Regions from separate parts of the Paenibacillus konkukensis genome, predicted to be linked through region 1. Evidence: riboswitches for the same ligand, from Rfam matches in the RefSeq annotation. Region 1 holds a riboswitch; the other holds the start of a gene.
What was found. Region 1 has a riboswitch for S-adenosylmethionine ahead of metA (homoserine O-acetyltransferase MetA). Riboswitches for the same ligand answer to the same signal wherever they lie in the genome.
Positions count from the first base shown of each region.

Region 2: it holds a riboswitch for S-adenosylmethionine, as region 1 does, so the genes downstream of both, SK3146_RS30665 (methionine ABC transporter ATP-binding protein) here and metA (homoserine O-acetyltransferase MetA) in region 1, are expected to answer to the same signal.

Region 1 is NZ_CP027059.1:6,089,330-6,097,369, forward strand. Features, by position in the region: gene SK3146_RS26495 (cupin domain-containing protein) at 1-159, shown strand, start outside; gene SK3146_RS26500 (DUF3055 domain-containing protein) at 349-642, opposite strand; gene ilvD (dihydroxy-acid dehydratase) at 853-2,538, shown strand; gene SK3146_RS26510 (hypothetical protein) at 2,800-3,099, opposite strand; gene SK3146_RS26515 (HRDC domain-containing protein) at 3,304-4,332, shown strand; gene corA (magnesium/cobalt transporter CorA) at 4,467-5,402, opposite strand; SAM riboswitch class I at 5,911-6,051, shown strand; gene metA (homoserine O-acetyltransferase MetA) at 6,173-7,099, shown strand; gene SK3146_RS26530 (aminotransferase class I/II-fold pyridoxal phosphate-dependent enzyme) at 7,096-8,040, shown strand, end outside.
Region 2 is NZ_CP027059.1:7,055,630-7,063,669, reverse strand. Features, by position in the region: gene SK3146_RS30680 (aminopeptidase) at 75-1,190, opposite strand; gene SK3146_RS30675 (MetQ/NlpA family ABC transporter substrate-binding protein) at 1,386-2,231, opposite strand; gene SK3146_RS30670 (methionine ABC transporter permease) at 2,300-2,968, opposite strand; gene SK3146_RS30665 (methionine ABC transporter ATP-binding protein) at 2,961-3,980, opposite strand; SAM riboswitch class I at 4,120-4,284, opposite strand; gene ndk (nucleoside-diphosphate kinase) at 4,491-4,934, opposite strand; gene ppdK (pyruvate, phosphate dikinase) at 5,031-7,736, opposite strand; gene SK3146_RS30650 (ABC transporter substrate-binding protein) at 7,952-8,040, opposite strand, start outside.

The DNA.
Region 1 (8,040 bases):
GGGAAATTGGCGTTTACGGTGGACGGCGAGACGAAGGTTATTTCCCAAGGGGAGACGATCTATATTCCAAGCGGCGCCAGACATGGCTGCAAGGCGCTGGAAGCGAGCGTGCTGCTCGATACGTTCACTCCGGTGCGCGAGGATTTAGTGAAACGGTAACGATTTCCTTTTCCAACTTCTATTCCTATATGGTAAGCAAAGACCGCCGGCTTTTTTAGAGCCGAGCGGTCTTTAGGGTTGGAACAGTGAGGCTGGTATAAAATTGTCCCCAAAAAGGGGCTTGGATTTACGATTCATTCGCTCCGCAGCCTCGCCGGCGGTTCAATGTTCCCTTATTTAACGGGGAAGTTAAATATCGGTAAAATTAATCGCTCCGACGACTTGAGACAGGAAGTGGGTCAGCTCGGTCGCTTCTTCTTCCGTCAATTTGTAAACATGTTCCAGGTAGCCTTCTTCTTCCAGATCGTCGGGGCCGATGACCGCCGTGCGGCCGCTTTGCAGGTCGGTGATCAGCTTTTTGCCGTAAAACCGGTTCGTATTCGTAATCGCCAAGTCGAAGCGGCGCATCGACTCCCCTACGAAACAGACGAAGCGCGTCGTCGTATCCTCGCTGGAATCGTATAAATAATCCAAATCTGACATTATAGGTTCACTCCGTTCTTCGTTCTGTGGGGCATGCGAGCCGCCGATAGTTTTTATCATTATACCTCAAGTCGGGGACGCGGGCAAAAGGCATTCGTCAGATATTTCGCATAAGAACATTTTCATTTCTCGACAAACATGATAGAATTTATAGAATGATAGAAAGACGCTAAGTCATAGACTATTAACATATTTGGGAGGCCTTACGAAATGTCCAAGCCAAAAATGAGAAGCGACATGATTAAAAAAGGTTTCGACCGTGCGCCGCACCGCAGCTTACTGCGTGCCGCCGGCGTAAAAGAGGAAGACTTCGACAAGCCGTTCATCGCGGTGTGCAACTCCTACATCGATATCGTGCCAGGCCACGTGCATTTGCAAGAGTTTGGCAAAATCGTTAAAGAAGCGATTCGCGAAGCGGGCGGCGTACCGTTCGAATTCAATACGATCGGCGTCGACGACGGAATCGCAATGGGTCACATCGGAATGCGCTATTCGCTGCCGAGCCGCGAAATTATCGCCGATTCCTTGGAGACGGTCGTATCCGCCCACTGGTTCGACGGCATGGTATGTATCCCGAACTGCGACAAAATTACGCCGGGCATGATGATGGGCGCGCTGCGTGTGAACATTCCGACGATGTTCGTCAGCGGCGGACCGATGAAAGCCGGCAGAACGAGCGACGGCCGCGCCATCTCCCTGACTTCCGTATTTGAAGGCGTAGGAGCTTACCAAGTCGGTAAAATCGACGAGAAGAGCCTGCTTGAGCTTGAGCAATACGGATGTCCGACTTGCGGTTCCTGTTCCGGTATGTTCACGGCCAACTCGATGAACTGTCTGGCTGAAGGTCTCGGCCTTGCGCTGCCGGGCAACGGTACGATTCTGGCGATTTCGCCTGAACGTAAGGAATTCGTTAAACGTTCCGCTAAACAACTGATGGAATTGATCAAACTGGACATCAAGCCTCGCGACATTGTCACGATCGACGCTATCGACAATGCGTTCGCCCTCGATATGGCGATGGGCGGTTCCACGAATACGGTGCTTCATACATTGGCGCTGGCTCATGAAGCCGGCTTCGAATATCCGATCGAGCGTATCAACGAAATTGCTAACCGCGTGCCTCATTTGGCCAAAATCGCTCCGGCTTCCGATTACCATATCGAAGACGTGCACAATGCGGGCGGCGTGAGCGCGATCATCAACGAGCTGCTCAAAAAACCGGGCGCGTTGAACGGCGAGTGCATCACCGTAACCGGCAAAACGCTTCGCGAAAACGTAGCGGGCTGCGACATTTTGGACAAGGATGTTATCCATCCGCTGGATAACCCGCATTCCGAGCGCGGCGGCTTGGCCGTATTGTTCGGAAACCTGGCTCCGAAAGGATCGATCATTAAAGTCGGCGCGGTCGACAAATCCGTAGGCGGCTATCACAAAGGTCCTGCCATCTGCTTCGACTCTCAGGAAGACGCGCTCTACGGCATCGCCAACGGCAAAGTCAAAGAAGGACATGTCGTTGTTATCCGTTATGAAGGGCCTAAGGGCGGTCCCGGCATGCCGGAAATGCTCGCTCCGACTTCGCAAATCGTCGGCATGGGTCTTGGCGCCAAAGTCGGCTTGATCACGGACGGCCGTTTCTCGGGCGCATCGCGCGGCATCAGTATCGGTCATATTTCTCCTGAAGCGGCTGAAGGCGGTCCGATCGCTTTCGTCGAGGACGGAGATATCATCGAGCTGGATTTGGAAAACCGCACCATTCAACTGATGATTTCCGACGAGGAATTCGAACAGCGCAGAGCGAACTGGAAAGGCTTTGAGCCGAAAGTAACGACTGGCTACCTGGCCCGTTACTCCAAGCTCGTAACGAACGCCAGCACAGGCGGAGTCATGAAGGTATAATAATCGTTTAGCAAAAAGACAGGCAGTGAGGGAAATTAATCCCTCCTGCCTTTTTTGTTGTTTAGGAAATGATGCGCAGCAAATTCCTGTGGAAATCCGGGGGCTTCCCCGAAAGGAATGTCTACCCATAGAACGATCCCAGAGGAATGGTTAGACGCCGATCCAGCCTAGGCTGGATGCGGACGGAATAAGCTTCAGAGCATCACGTCACTTTTGGGGGATTTGTTCGTTGCAGCCTAGCGGGACGAGGACGCCCGCTGATCAATCATCAATCAAATCGTCGCCCGGACCGTCATGCGTAGGATGAGATCCCGGGTAATCCCGGGAGATTCCTTCGTGGAGCTCGCGGTTCTCGTAAGTGAAACGATTGGGAGGACGCTGATCCTCACGCCACGGAGAACTTTTGCCCAAGGTGGCTTCGTGAAACGTCGCGCCGTACGGCCCTTCAGGGAACTCTTCGGCGGTTAGGTCGTTGCGCTGAGATTCGACGGTTTTGACATCGGTATAACGATGGCGGTCCTCTTCCAGGAAGCCGTTTTGTTCATTTTCCGGATTGGCCATCATGCTTGCACCTCGCTTTTTTTACAGTACTGCTTTTAGATTGCCTTCATGGGAAAATCGTTATTCCTCTTGCTTTCATGGAGGTTGTATGATAATATGGGAATAATTTCAAACGCGCTTAGAGGAAGCACCTCTCTTACTTTACGTAGGAGGGGTGCTTTTTTGCGTTTGAATATATATCTGATGGCGAGGGTGGGATATGGAATGAATCTGTTATTTCTGAACAGTATGGAGAAGCAGGTTGGCGACGACCGCACGCGGGGAGCGCAGGCTTCCATCGGTGAAAGTCATGGGAAGTGGATCGCAGGATGGCAGGAGACGAAAGAAGACGGCAGATTAACCCATGAAACTTGGTTTGAAGGAACGAGCTGGGAGGAGCTGATCGCGGCGTTCCGCGAGCGGATGCTCGTCAAGCGGCATGAAGGCTTCAAGCCGGTATTGGACCCGGCCCTGCTTCTGGAGCGGGTTTCGTTGGACAGCCGCTCCGCGCGAATCCAGCTGCTGCAGTTTTACAGCGAGCAGCACACGAGCGAAGAACTGTACGAGGCGCTTCGTCAATGGCGGCTTAAGCAGGCGGGCAAAGAAGGCAAATCGCCCTTTTTGGTCGCGACCAACCGTCTGCTGCGGATGATCTGCGCGTTCCTCCCTCACACCGAAGAGGAATTAAGCCAAATTCCCGGATTTGGCGCGAATAAAGCCGCGCTGTATGGAGCGGAGCTGTTGAAGTTCACGCGTCAATATGAGCGGACGACTTCATTTCCGCTGGATTGGGTGGAGGACAGTGTGAATCTGCTGCAGTTTCAAGCCTGGCAGCAGCAGGAGAAGCAGCGCAAGCAGCAGCTGGAGCAAACGAAGCGCGAGACGAAGCGCAGGCTGCTTGAGGCGGTGACCCGCGGCGACAGCCTGGAACAGCTGCGGGAAGAGCTGCAGCTTCAGCCGAGAGATTTGATGATCTGGCTGGAGGAGCTGGACAGGGAGGGCTATGATTTGGAGGCGTACATTGAGCTTGAACTGAAGCGGGTTCCGGAAGAAGAGCTGAGTCTGGCTTGGGAGGCTTTCGAGCTGCGCGGGGACAAGTATTTGAAGCCGATTTTGCAATCGCTGTATAAGCAAGAGGAGCTTGACGGAAAGGAGGTCGACCGGATTTATGAATGGTTGCGCCTGCTGCGGATGAAGTTTCGTAAGGCACAAGCATCGCAGGAGCAGGCAAGCCAGGAAGCCGTCGCCGGTTAATCGTTTCGTCCCGGCCGCCTAATATGACAGCTTCGGCTTCGGGCTCGCTTACGGTCCGAACGCAAAAAACTCTTGCCTTAAGCGGCCGATACCGTCCAAGGCAAGAGTTTACTATATATAGAAACGAGCCGCGTTCATAGCCAGCCCTTTTTACGAAACAGAACGAACATCGAAATGCCGATAACAAACATCAGGATGACCGCAGCGACGCCGCCGTACTCCCAATGGATGCCGGGAATATGCTCGAAGTTCATTCCGTAAATACCGGTGATGAATGTGAGCGGCATGAAAATGGTCGTGAGCGCGGTAAATATCCGCATGATTTCGTTGGCGCGGTTCGACAGGCTGGACTGGTAAGCTTCTCGTAAGTTCGCCATCAAATCGCGGAACGTATCGAAATTCTCGGATATTTTTACGGCGTTTTCGTAGATGTCGCCGAAGTATTTTTTGAGCGGATCGCTAATGAGCCGCAGTTCTTTGCGGTTTAACGTCGCGATCACTTCTTTTTGCGGAACGAGCACTTTCTTGAGCCATAAAATTTCGCTTCGCAGACCGATAATTTCGTTCAAATGCGATTTTTTCGTATTCATCAGTATATCTTCTTCCAGCTTCTCGATCTTCGCTTCGATCCGGTCGCCGACATTCGTATAGTTATCGACGACAAGGTCAATCAAATGATACAAGAAACGGTCCGGCGCGCCGACTTCCTCTTCCCAAAGCACCGGTTTCAAAGCGCGCAGCTCGTTAATTTTTTGCCGGGTCACGGTAATGATATAATGCTTGCCGAGAAATATATTGAGCGCCCGCAGAAAAATTTCTTCATCATCAAACCGGATGCTGTTGACGACGATAAAATAATGGGTATCGTACAGCTCGATCTTCGGACGCTGTTCTTCTTCCGTCAAGCAGTCTTCCACCGCCAATTCATGAAGATGAAATAAGGGCTGTAAAATCGTCAAATCGTCAACATCGGCATCGATCCAATAAAATCCATGCTCCGGCGCCTCGATCGTTTGGGTAATATCCTCAATTAAAGTAAAAATGCCGTCCTGAACCAAACGTGCTTTCATCTGCTCCACCCCTTCACATGTAGCTTGAGTTAGCTCGTGAGGAATGCAGACGGAAGAAACGTCGCCGATTCGCCGGACAGCATCTAGGTTAGGCGTAGAGGTCAAAAAGTCAGAAGCCGGCCGTAAACGGCTGCGGCGACCTGGTTCCTAAGCAAAGGACAGTCCGGTGCATGCGAACGAGCGGCGTAAGCCGTCGGCATTCCAAACGAAATATTCTGTTGTCGCTGAACGAAAGATACTACTCCTCGGGTCTCCGTCCATTCGTTTGGTGCACCCCTTTGCTAGTGTTGTCGAATTACTTGTCTAGTATAACCGCTCGATTGCCGCTCTTCAAGGTGGGTCTGCTCTATTTTTTGCAATTTTTTTCGGGTCTACGATATAATATGCCGTTTGCGGGGAAAGTGATATTCTTAAAGAGCGGAGCGGGATGCGGAATACTGTCTTGACGTTCCCTTTATTTTCGTATACAGTAGGTATAGAACTACAATTTCATATTTCAAGTTTCAAACTCTTATCAAGAGCAGGTGGAGGGACTAGCCCGATGATACCCGGCAACCGACTATCCTTAAGCTCATATCCGCGCAGGCGGGCATGGACAGGAAGCACGGTGCTAAATCTTGCGGAAGCGTAAGCTTCTGAGAGATGAGAGAGGACATTGTTGAATTGACAAGGCCTTTCTCGTGCGCGCGAAAAAGGCCTTTTTTAGTGCCTTTTTGCAGGAGTTTACCCGGAAACAAACACAAACGCCTACAAAAAAGGAGGATATACCTATGCCAATCAAAATTCCAGATCATTTGCCAGCCCGAGAAATTCTGATGAACGAAAACATCTTCGTGATGGATGAAACGGTGGCTTTCCACCAAGATATTCGTCCGCTGCGAATCGCGATAATGAACCTGATGCCGACCAAGGAAACGACGGAAACGCAAATTCTCCGGCTGATCGGCAATACCCCGCTGCAAGTCGAGTTTGTGCTGCTGCATCCGAGGACGCATACTTCGAAAAATACGTCCGTCGAGCATCTGGAGCAGTTTTATAAAACGTTCGACGATGTGCGGGGAGAGCGCTTCGACGGTCTGATCATTACCGGCGCTCCGGTTGAACAGCTCGACTTCGAGGATGTGAATTATTGGGATGAACTGAGGCAAATCATGGATTGGAGCCGCGAAAATGTGACGTCGACGCTGCATATTTGCTGGGCCGCCCAGGCGGGGCTGTATCATCACTTCGGCGTTCCGAAATATCCGCTGGAAGAGAAAATGTTCGGCGTCTTCCCGCACTATATCAGCACAAGCAACGTGAAGCTGCTCCGCGGCTTCGATGAGTTGTTCCTCGTTCCGCAGTCGCGCCACACCGAGGTGCGCCGCGAGGACATTGAGAATGTTCCCGAGCTTGAAATCTGGTCCGAGTCTTCGGAGGCGGGCGTCTATATCGTCGGCACGAAGGACGGCAAACAAATATTCGTAACCGGACATTCGGAATACGATGCGTGTACCTTGAAATACGAATACGACCGCGACGTCAACAAAGGGATGGACGTTGCCGTTCCGAAAAATTATTACCCGAACGACGATCCGACCAAGCAGCCGCTCGTATCGTGGAGAGCGCATGCGAACCTGCTGTTCTCCAACTGGCTTAACTATTATGTGTACCAAGAGACACCGTTTGATCTGCACAAGGAGGAATACTGTATATGAGCGAGCAGCACAGCGAGAGCAAGTTGAAAATCGAGAGCCGGTTAGCCCAAATCGGCTCTCAGGAAGAGCCTGTGACAGGCGCAGTCAGCTTCCCTATTTACCAAGCGACGGCGTTCCGTCATCCGAAGCTCGGACAAAGCACGGGCTTCGATTACGCCCGCACGAAGAGCCCGACCCGCAAGGTGCTTGAGGACGCGATAGCGGAGCTGGAGTCCGGTGACGCCGGATTCGCCTGCAGCTCCGGCATGGCTGCTCTGCAGACGATCTTTGCCTTGTTCAGCCAAGGCGATCATCTGATCGTCTCTCTGGATTTGTACGGCGGGACGTATCGGCTTCTGGAGAAAATTATGTCGCGCTTCGGCGTGACCGCGACTTATGTGGATACGAATGATCTGGACGCGCTCGAATCGCATTATCAGTCGAATACGAAAGCGGTGTTGATCGAGACGCCGACGAACCCGCTGATGATGATTACCGATCTGGAGCTCGTTTGCGGCTGGGCGAAGAAGAAGGGCATTTTGTCCATCGTGGACAATACGCTGCTGACGCCGTTCTTCCAGCGTCCGATCGAGCTTGGAGCCGATATCGTCATTCACAGCGCGACCAAATACTTAGGCGGACATAACGACGTGCTGGCCGGTCTCATCGTGACCAAAGGCAAGGAATTGTCCGAGCAAATGGCGTTTTTGCACAATTCGATCGGCGCCGTGCTGAATCCGCAGGATAGCTGGCTTTTGATGCGCGGGATGAAAACCCTCGCCATCCGTATGGAACGCCATCAACATAACGCGACCAAAATCGCCGAATTTTTGTTAAATCATCCTCAAGTGGAAGCCGTCTATTATCCGGCGCTGGAGAGTCATCCGGGCTATGTCGTTCAGAAGAAGCAATCATCCGGGAATACCGGTATTTTCTCTTTCAAAATGAAGGACGCCCGCTTT
Region 2 (8,040 bases), 970 kb from region 1:
ATCAAGCTGCAGTTCCGGTCTTGCTTCGCTCTATTCGGCAAGCGGCCGTCGCCGCTTCCATTCGTTCGACGCCGCTACATCAGATATTCCGGGTTCAGCTGCTCCAGCTCCGCAATGACGAAGCGTCCATCCTTACGGATCAGCTTGTCGTCGAAGTACAGTTCTCCGCCGCCGAACTCAGGCCGCTGGATGAGCACCATATCCCAGTGAACGGAAGAACGGTTGCCGTTATCCGCTTCCTCATAAGCGTTGCCCGGGGTGAAATGAATGCTGCCGTCGATTTTTTCATCGAACAATATATCTTTCATCGGATATTTGATGTACGGATTCACGCCGATCGCGAATTCGCCTATGTATCTTGCGCCGTCGTCGGTATCGAGAATTTCGTTCAGCTTCTTCGTATTGTTGCTTGTCGCTTCAATAATTTTGCCGTTTTCGAACCGCAGCACCACATTCTCGAACGACGTTCCCTGATAAATCGTAGGGGTATTGTAGGACAATACGCCGTTAACGGATGTTTTCACCGGTGCGGTAAACACTTCGCCGTCGGGGATATTATTTTTGCCTGCACAAGGAATCGCCGGAATATCTTTGATGGAGAAGGTTAAATCCGTGCCGGGAGAGACGAGGCGCACCTTATCGGTACGGTTCATCAGGCTGACGAGCGCTTCCATAGCGCCGCCCATTTTGCTGTAATCGAGATTGCACACCTGAAAGTAAAAATCTTCGAACGCTTCGGTGCTCGTATTGGCAAGCTGAGCCATCGAAGGATTCGGGTAACGCATCACGCACCATTTGGTATGATTGACGCGCTGATCGGTCACCGGCCGCTGGTACTCGGTTACGTAAAGCTTCATCTGCGCTTCCGGCACGTCCGACGTTTCCGTAATATTGCTGCCGCTGCGCATGCCGATATAAGCCTGCATCCGCTTCATCCGCTCAAGCTCCAGCTCCTTCAGCATTTGGAACTGCTCCTTCGTGCCGTGCAGCATCAAGCTGCGGGTAACGGCGGGATCGCGCAGCTCGATATGCGGATGCCCTCCGGCCGCATGCACTTCCTCAATGAGACATTTGGTCAATTCTTGATCGGGCAGGCCGATCATTTCCAGTAAAATATGCTCGCCGGGCTGAAGATTTACGGAATAGCGGATCAAATTATGCGCAAACACCTTTAATCTCGGATCTCTCATCGGTCCATCACTCCTTATTATTAGAAAAAACGCTGCACCTCGCAGGGCCGCCGCTTCCATCCTGTAACACCTGTCTGCATAACAAATGTAACCAATTTCACGTAAAACTTCAAACCCCGCTCACGTCCCGACGAACGAACATACCGAAAAGAGACGGGCGTCTGTCAAGGTCCCGTCTCTCTCGCCTGCTCCTGCTTAAAACGCCGGCACAACCGCTCCGTTATATTTGCTGTTAATGAATGTTCTTACTTCCTCGGAGTTCAAAGCTTTGGCCAGCTTCTGGATCGCATCGGAATCTTTGTTATCGGGGCGGGCGACCAAGATGTTCACGTAAGGCGAATTGCTGTCTTCGATGAACAGCGCGTCCTTGGTCGGCGTCAGCTTCGCTTCAAGCGCATAGTTGGTGTTGATCAGCGCCAAGTCGACTTCGCCCAGCACCCGCGGCAGCATCGCGGCTTCCAGCTCCTTGATGTTCAGCTTTTTCGGATTGTCGACGATATCTTTCACCGTACCGTTGACGCCTACGCCGTCTTTCAGCTTGATCAGCTTGTTTTTCTCCAGCAAAGCGAGCGCCCGGCCTCCGTTGGACGGATCGTTCGGAATGGCGACGGTGGCGCCGTCCTTCAGCTCGTCGATTTTTTTAATCTTCTGGGAATAGCCGCCGAAAGGCTCGATGTGCACGCCGGTTACTTTCACCAGGTTGAAGCCTTTGTCTTTGTTTTGCTGCTCCAGATAAGGCGTATGCTGGAAAAAGTTCGCGTCCAGCTGCTTCTCGGCCACCTGCACGTTAGGCTGCACATAATCGGTAAATTCCTTAATTTCCAGATTGACTCCCTGTTCCTTCAATTTCGCCTTCACCGAATTCAAAATTTCCGCGTGCGGCACGGCTGTCGCTCCGACCTTCAGCGTGACTTCCTTCGCCGCCCCGCCCGCTGCCGCGCCGTTTGCAGAAGACTCGGCGGGAGCCGCCGGCTTCGAGCCGCAAGCTGCCATCGTCAAAGCAAGCACAACGGATAATACAGATACCATTGCTTTTTTCATAAGTATGTTCCCTCCGCCAATCCATGTATTTGTTTATATAAGAAACACGTCTATAGAAGGACGCCCTTCTATTTCCGCTGATAACTCCGTACGAGCCGGTCTCCAAGCATTTGCAGCACTTGAACGAGCACGACCAAAATAACGACGGTCACGATCATCACGTTCGTCTGAAACCGCTGATACCCGTAGCGAATCGCCAAATCCCCCAGCCCTCCGCCCCCGATGACTCCGGACATAGCGGTATAGGAAACCAGCGTAACGGCCGTAATCGTAATCGCTGCAATGAGCCCCGGCCTCGCTTCCCGCAAAAGCACCTTCCCTACAATCTGATTGTAAGTAGCCCCCATCGACTGGGCCGCTTCAATGACGCCGCGGTCCACTTCTCTAAGCGAAGTCTCCACCAATCGGGCAAAGAACGGCGCCGCCCCGATGACCAGCGGAGGAATCGCGCCGGGCACGCCGATCGAGGTGCCGACCAGCAGCTTCGTAAACGGAATGATCACAATCATCAAAATGACGAACGGAACCGAGCGAAGCACGTTCACTACGAAAGATAAGATACCGTATAATGCCTTCTGCTGCAGCAGCTGCCCGCCCGAGGTCAAAAATAACAATATGCCCAGCGGCAATCCGATAAGCACGGTAAAAAACGTCGAAGCGCCCAGCATCGTCAAAGTATCGAGGCAAGCCCGGCCAATCTCCTCCCAATCCAAATCCCAAAAAGACGGCTTATCCAACGGTCAGCACCTCCACATCAAGCCCTTGATCCCGCAGCGCCGTCAAAGTCCTGTCCGCTTCTTCGCCGGCGGCGTGAAGCTCCACGATCAATTGGCCGTAAGGCGTATCCTTCAAGCGGGAGATCGTCCCTTGCAATATCGCAAACGGCACATTCATTTCTTTCATCGTTTCATAGAGCACGGGTTCGTAAGTTTGCTTGCCGATGAACGTAATTTTCACCTGCGTCCGCTTCCCTCTTTCCTTGTCGATGAGTCCGGCATAAGCTTCGGAACCGTCCGACGCTTGCGCGACAAAGTCTTTGGTCGTGCGGTGCTGAGGCTTCAAGAAGACGCTGGCGACGTCCCCCGATTCGACAATCATTCCGCCGTCCAGCACGGCCACCCGATCGCATATGGCGCGTATCACCTGCATCTCGTGGGTAATAAGCACGATCGTAATATGAAGTTTGCGGTTAATTTCCAGCAGCAGCGCAAGAATCGATTGCGTCGTTTGCGGGTCCAGCGCCGATGTCGCTTCATCGCATAACAATACCTTCGGATTCGTCGCCAGCGCACGCGCTATGCCTACCCGCTGCTTTTGGCCCCCGGACAATTGAGCGGGATGCTTATCGGCATGATCTTCCAGCCCGACGAGCCCGATCAGCTCCTTCACGCGCCGCTCCGTCTCCGCCTTCGGCTGCTTGGACAAGCGCAGCGGAAAAGCGATATTGTCATGCACCGATAACGACGACAGCAGATTGAAATGTTGAAAAATCATTCCGATCGAGCGCCGCCGCTCCTGAAGCCGATGATGAGGCAACGACGTAATGTCCGTTCCGTCCACCATAACTTGACCCGATGTCGGCCGCTCAAGCAAATTGATCGTGCGGATCAGCGTGCTTTTCCCGGCTCCCGAATGCCCGATAATGCCGAAAATTTCCGCTTTGCGCACCGTCAGATCGATATCCTTCAATGCTTGAACAACCCCTGCGCCGGAGCCGTACGTTTTATTAATTTGCCGTAACTCAATCATCGCTTTCACCTTCTTTCCGTTTCACGAGGCCCCCAAAGTGCATCCATCCTATTTATGTGAACTAAGGCGGCCGCCCCTTTCCTTAACGACAAAAAAACCCTGAACGCAAGCGAACAGAGTTGGTCTTCATTCGTGCGTCCTCTCATCTCCCGGAACCCGCTATGCGCGCTCCGAAGGAATTGGCACCGGACTTCCACGGATGGTTCCGCAAATGGCACGCATGACATCGCGCACATTCGGTCATCCTGCTGGAACGGTTGCCGGGCTTCATCGGGCCTTATCCCTCCGCCACTCTAAATAAGAAGTACATTTTTTCGTATGAAATTGTAAGCCTTGCTTAGTGTAATCCATTCTCGAAGTATATGTCAACTTACTTTTATTTACATTCTATTTCTATCAAATAATGATTAATTCTAGTAAGTACATCTTTTTATTATTAATCTTTGGTTAATAATAGTTTAGCTCCCGGCTCCGAAGAACCGGGAGCTTCCCATTGTTGCAGCCCGCCGCTTACAGCCATTTTTGGATGACATGATCGTAGACGACTAGCTCCTCCGGTTTGAAAAAGAGCGCAATTTCTCGCTCCGCGCTTTCCGGCAAATCCGAGCCGTGAATGACGTTGCTCTCGGTACGGACGGCAAAATCGCCGCGAATCGTACCTGGAGCCGCCTCCGGCGGTCTCGTCTTGCCCATCATCGAACGGGAGAGGGCCACAATCTGTTCGCCCTGCCATACCATCGCAAACACGGGGCCGGAGGTAATGAAATCGACCAATTCCCCGTAAAAAGGTTTGCTGGCATGCTCGGCATAATGGGTTTGCGCCAGCTCCTCCGATACTTGCATCAGCTTCGCGCCGATCAATTGAAAACCTTTATCTTCGAACCGTTGTACGATCTTTCCGATCAATCCGCGCTGTACCCCGTCCGGTTTCACCATTAACAATGTTCTTTCCAACCTGCAGCACCTCGCTTAGCCATCATCTGTATATCCGAGTGGATTAGTCATTATTTCCATTTTACCAAAAAATTATAATGCGCGACCGCACAGACGTTAGGCGGAATAAGCCGAATGCTGCTGCGCAGAAGCCTCATGATCGGTCGCTTCGCCGTAAGCCATGGTCAGCGCGGCTTGGGCAGCGGCAATTCTCGCCAGAGGAACCCGGTAAGGCGAACAGCTCACATAGTCGAGCCCTTCGGCATGGCAGAAGAAGATCGATTCCTTATCCCCGCCGTGTTCGCCGCATACTCCCATTTTCAGCTGCGGCTTTACCGCTCTGCCCTGCCCGGCCGCCCAGCGAATCAGCATTCCAACGCCCTCCTGATCAAGCACCTGGAACGGATTGGCCGGCAGCAGCTTATGCTCCACATAATGCGAAAGGAACTTGCCTTCCGCGTCGTCGCGGCTGTAGCCGAGCGTCATCTGGGTCAAATCGTTGGTGCCGAAGGAAAAAAAATCGGCATGTCGGGCTATGCTCGCCGCAGTGATCGCCGCTCGCGGAACCTCAATCATCGTGCCTACGCGGTAAGTGAAGGGACACGGCCTGGAGCCCAATGCCTCGGAAGCCGCGCGGTCGACCAGCTCCCGCATCAGCTTAAGCTCGCTCGCATGGCCGATGAGCGGGATCATGATATCCGGACGCACGTCAATACCTTGTTCCGAGCAGTGCAGCGCCGCGCGGAAGATCGCCTCCGCCTGCATCTCGTAAATTTCGGGATGGATCAAGCCGAGACGGCATCCACGGGTACCGAGCATCGGGTTCATCTCATGCAGGCTGCGCACCTTGCGCAGCAGCCTCTCGACCCGCTGCAGCTCCTCTTCATCCGCATCCTGCCGCAGCGTTAGCTGCGAGCGAAGGACCGCCAGCTCCTCCAGATTCGGCAAAAACTCGTGCAGCGGCGGGTCGAGCAGCCGGATTGTCACCGGCAGGCCGTCCATCGCGCGGAAGAGGCCTTCGAAGTCGCTCTGCTGCATCGGCAGCAGCTCCCGCAGCGCCTCCGCCCGCTCTTCGGGGCGCTCGGCAAGGATCATTCCCCTTACGACCGGTATGCGGTCGGGAGACATAAACATATGCTCGGTGCGGCATAAGCCGATCCCTTCCGCACCGAAGCCGCGGGCTTTGGCCGCATCCTCCGGCGTGTCCGCGTTCGTGTACACCGCGAGGCGGCGAATCTCGTCCGCCCACGAGAGCAGCTGCTCCAGCTCTGCCGTCAGCTCAGGCTCCCGCAGCTGCACAACCCCGCGAATGACGCGCCCGGTGGCGCCGTCAATCGAGATCCACTCGCCTTCGGCGATCGTCGCCGCGACCTGGTCCGCTTGGGCGACCTCGAAGGCCCGCTCGCCCAAGCGGATGGCCTCGCAGCCGCATACGCACGGCTTGCCCATCCCGCGGGCGACCACGGCGGCGTGGCTCGTCATGCCGCCGCGGCTCGTAAGCACTCCCTCGGCGGCAAGCACGCCGTGAATGTCTTCGGGCGTCGTCTCCGACCGCACGAGAATGACCTTCTTCCCGGCGCGCGCCCAGGCTTCCGCCGTGTCGGCGTCGAACACGGCTTGCCCGGCGGCTGCGCCCGGCGAAGCAGGCAGGCCGGAAGCCAGCACGTCCGGCCTGCAGGACGGATCGATCGCGCGATGCAGCAGCTGATCGAGATGGAACGGCTCGATGCGCTGAATCGCTTCCTCGCGCGTAATTACGCCTTCGCCTACGAAGGCGACCGCCAGCCGGACGGCGGCCTGCGCCGTTCGTTTGCCGCTGCGCGTCTGCAGCAAGTACAGCTTGCCGCGCTCTACCGTAAACTCGATATCCTGCATATCGCGGTAGTGCCCTTCCAGCTTCTGGGCGGCCGCGATCAGCTGCCCGTAAGCTTCAGGCTGCTCTTCCTGAAGCTTCACGATCGGCTTCGGCGTACGCACTCCGGCGACGACGTCCTCGCCCTGCGCATTCATCAGAAACTCGCCGTACAACGTCCGCTCGCCTGTTGACGGGTTGCGGGTAAACACGACCCCGGTGCCGCAATCCGCCCCCATATTGCCGAACACCATAGATTGAATATTGACCGCCGTCCCCTGCTCATCGGGAATGCGGTGAATATTGCGGTATATTTGCGCGCGATGATTGTTCCACGAACGGAACACCGCCTCCACGGCCAGCTCCAGCTGCTCATCGACCTGCTGGGGGAAGGCGCGCCCGGCATATTTGAGAATAATGCCCTGGTATTCGCCGATGAGGGAGAGCCAGCCTTCCGCCGTCACTTGATGGTCCGATTCGACGCCAAGCCGCTGCTTCATGCGCTGAAGAAGGAATTCAAAATGGTATCCTTCCAGATCGAACACGACATTGCCGAACATTTGGATCAGACGGCGGTAGCAATCATAGGCGAAGCGAGCGTCGCCCGTAGACCGTGCCAGCCCTTCCACCGTCTCGTCGTTCAGCCCGAGGTTGAGGATCGTATCCATCATCCCCGGCATCGACGTTACCGAACCGGAGCGGACCGAAACAAGCAGCGGACGTTCGGTATCGCCGAACCGTTCGCCCTTCGCTTGCTCCAGCCGGCGCATCGCCTCCTGCACCTCCGGGAACAAGCCTTCCGGCATCGTACCGCCTGCGGCGTAATAAGCGCGGCATACGTCCGTCGTTATCGTAAACCCCGGCGGCACCGGCAGCCCGACTCTCGTCATCTCGGCAAGATTCGCTCCCTTTCCCCCTAACAGCTGCTTCATACTGGCATTTCCCATCTCAAACGGCACTACTCTCAACATGCTGGTTCCTCCCGTCACATAATTGAACTGCTTTGGAATGATGTGGTATGAATTCACTAATACACACGATATCATACACAATATATATTTTCAATAGTGCGTATTAATATAAATTAATACATGATATATGGGTCAAATCCATATTTTTATGTTACATCATTCCAAGCCGCGTCTTATATGACCTAACAATTGAGCAGCCGTATCCCCATCCGCGCCTAAAATGCCGCCGAAAAGTTCGTTGGTTCCAGCGAAACCGGCTCGAACCAGACATCCCGAAACGGAACCCACCCCAGCGCATTGAGCG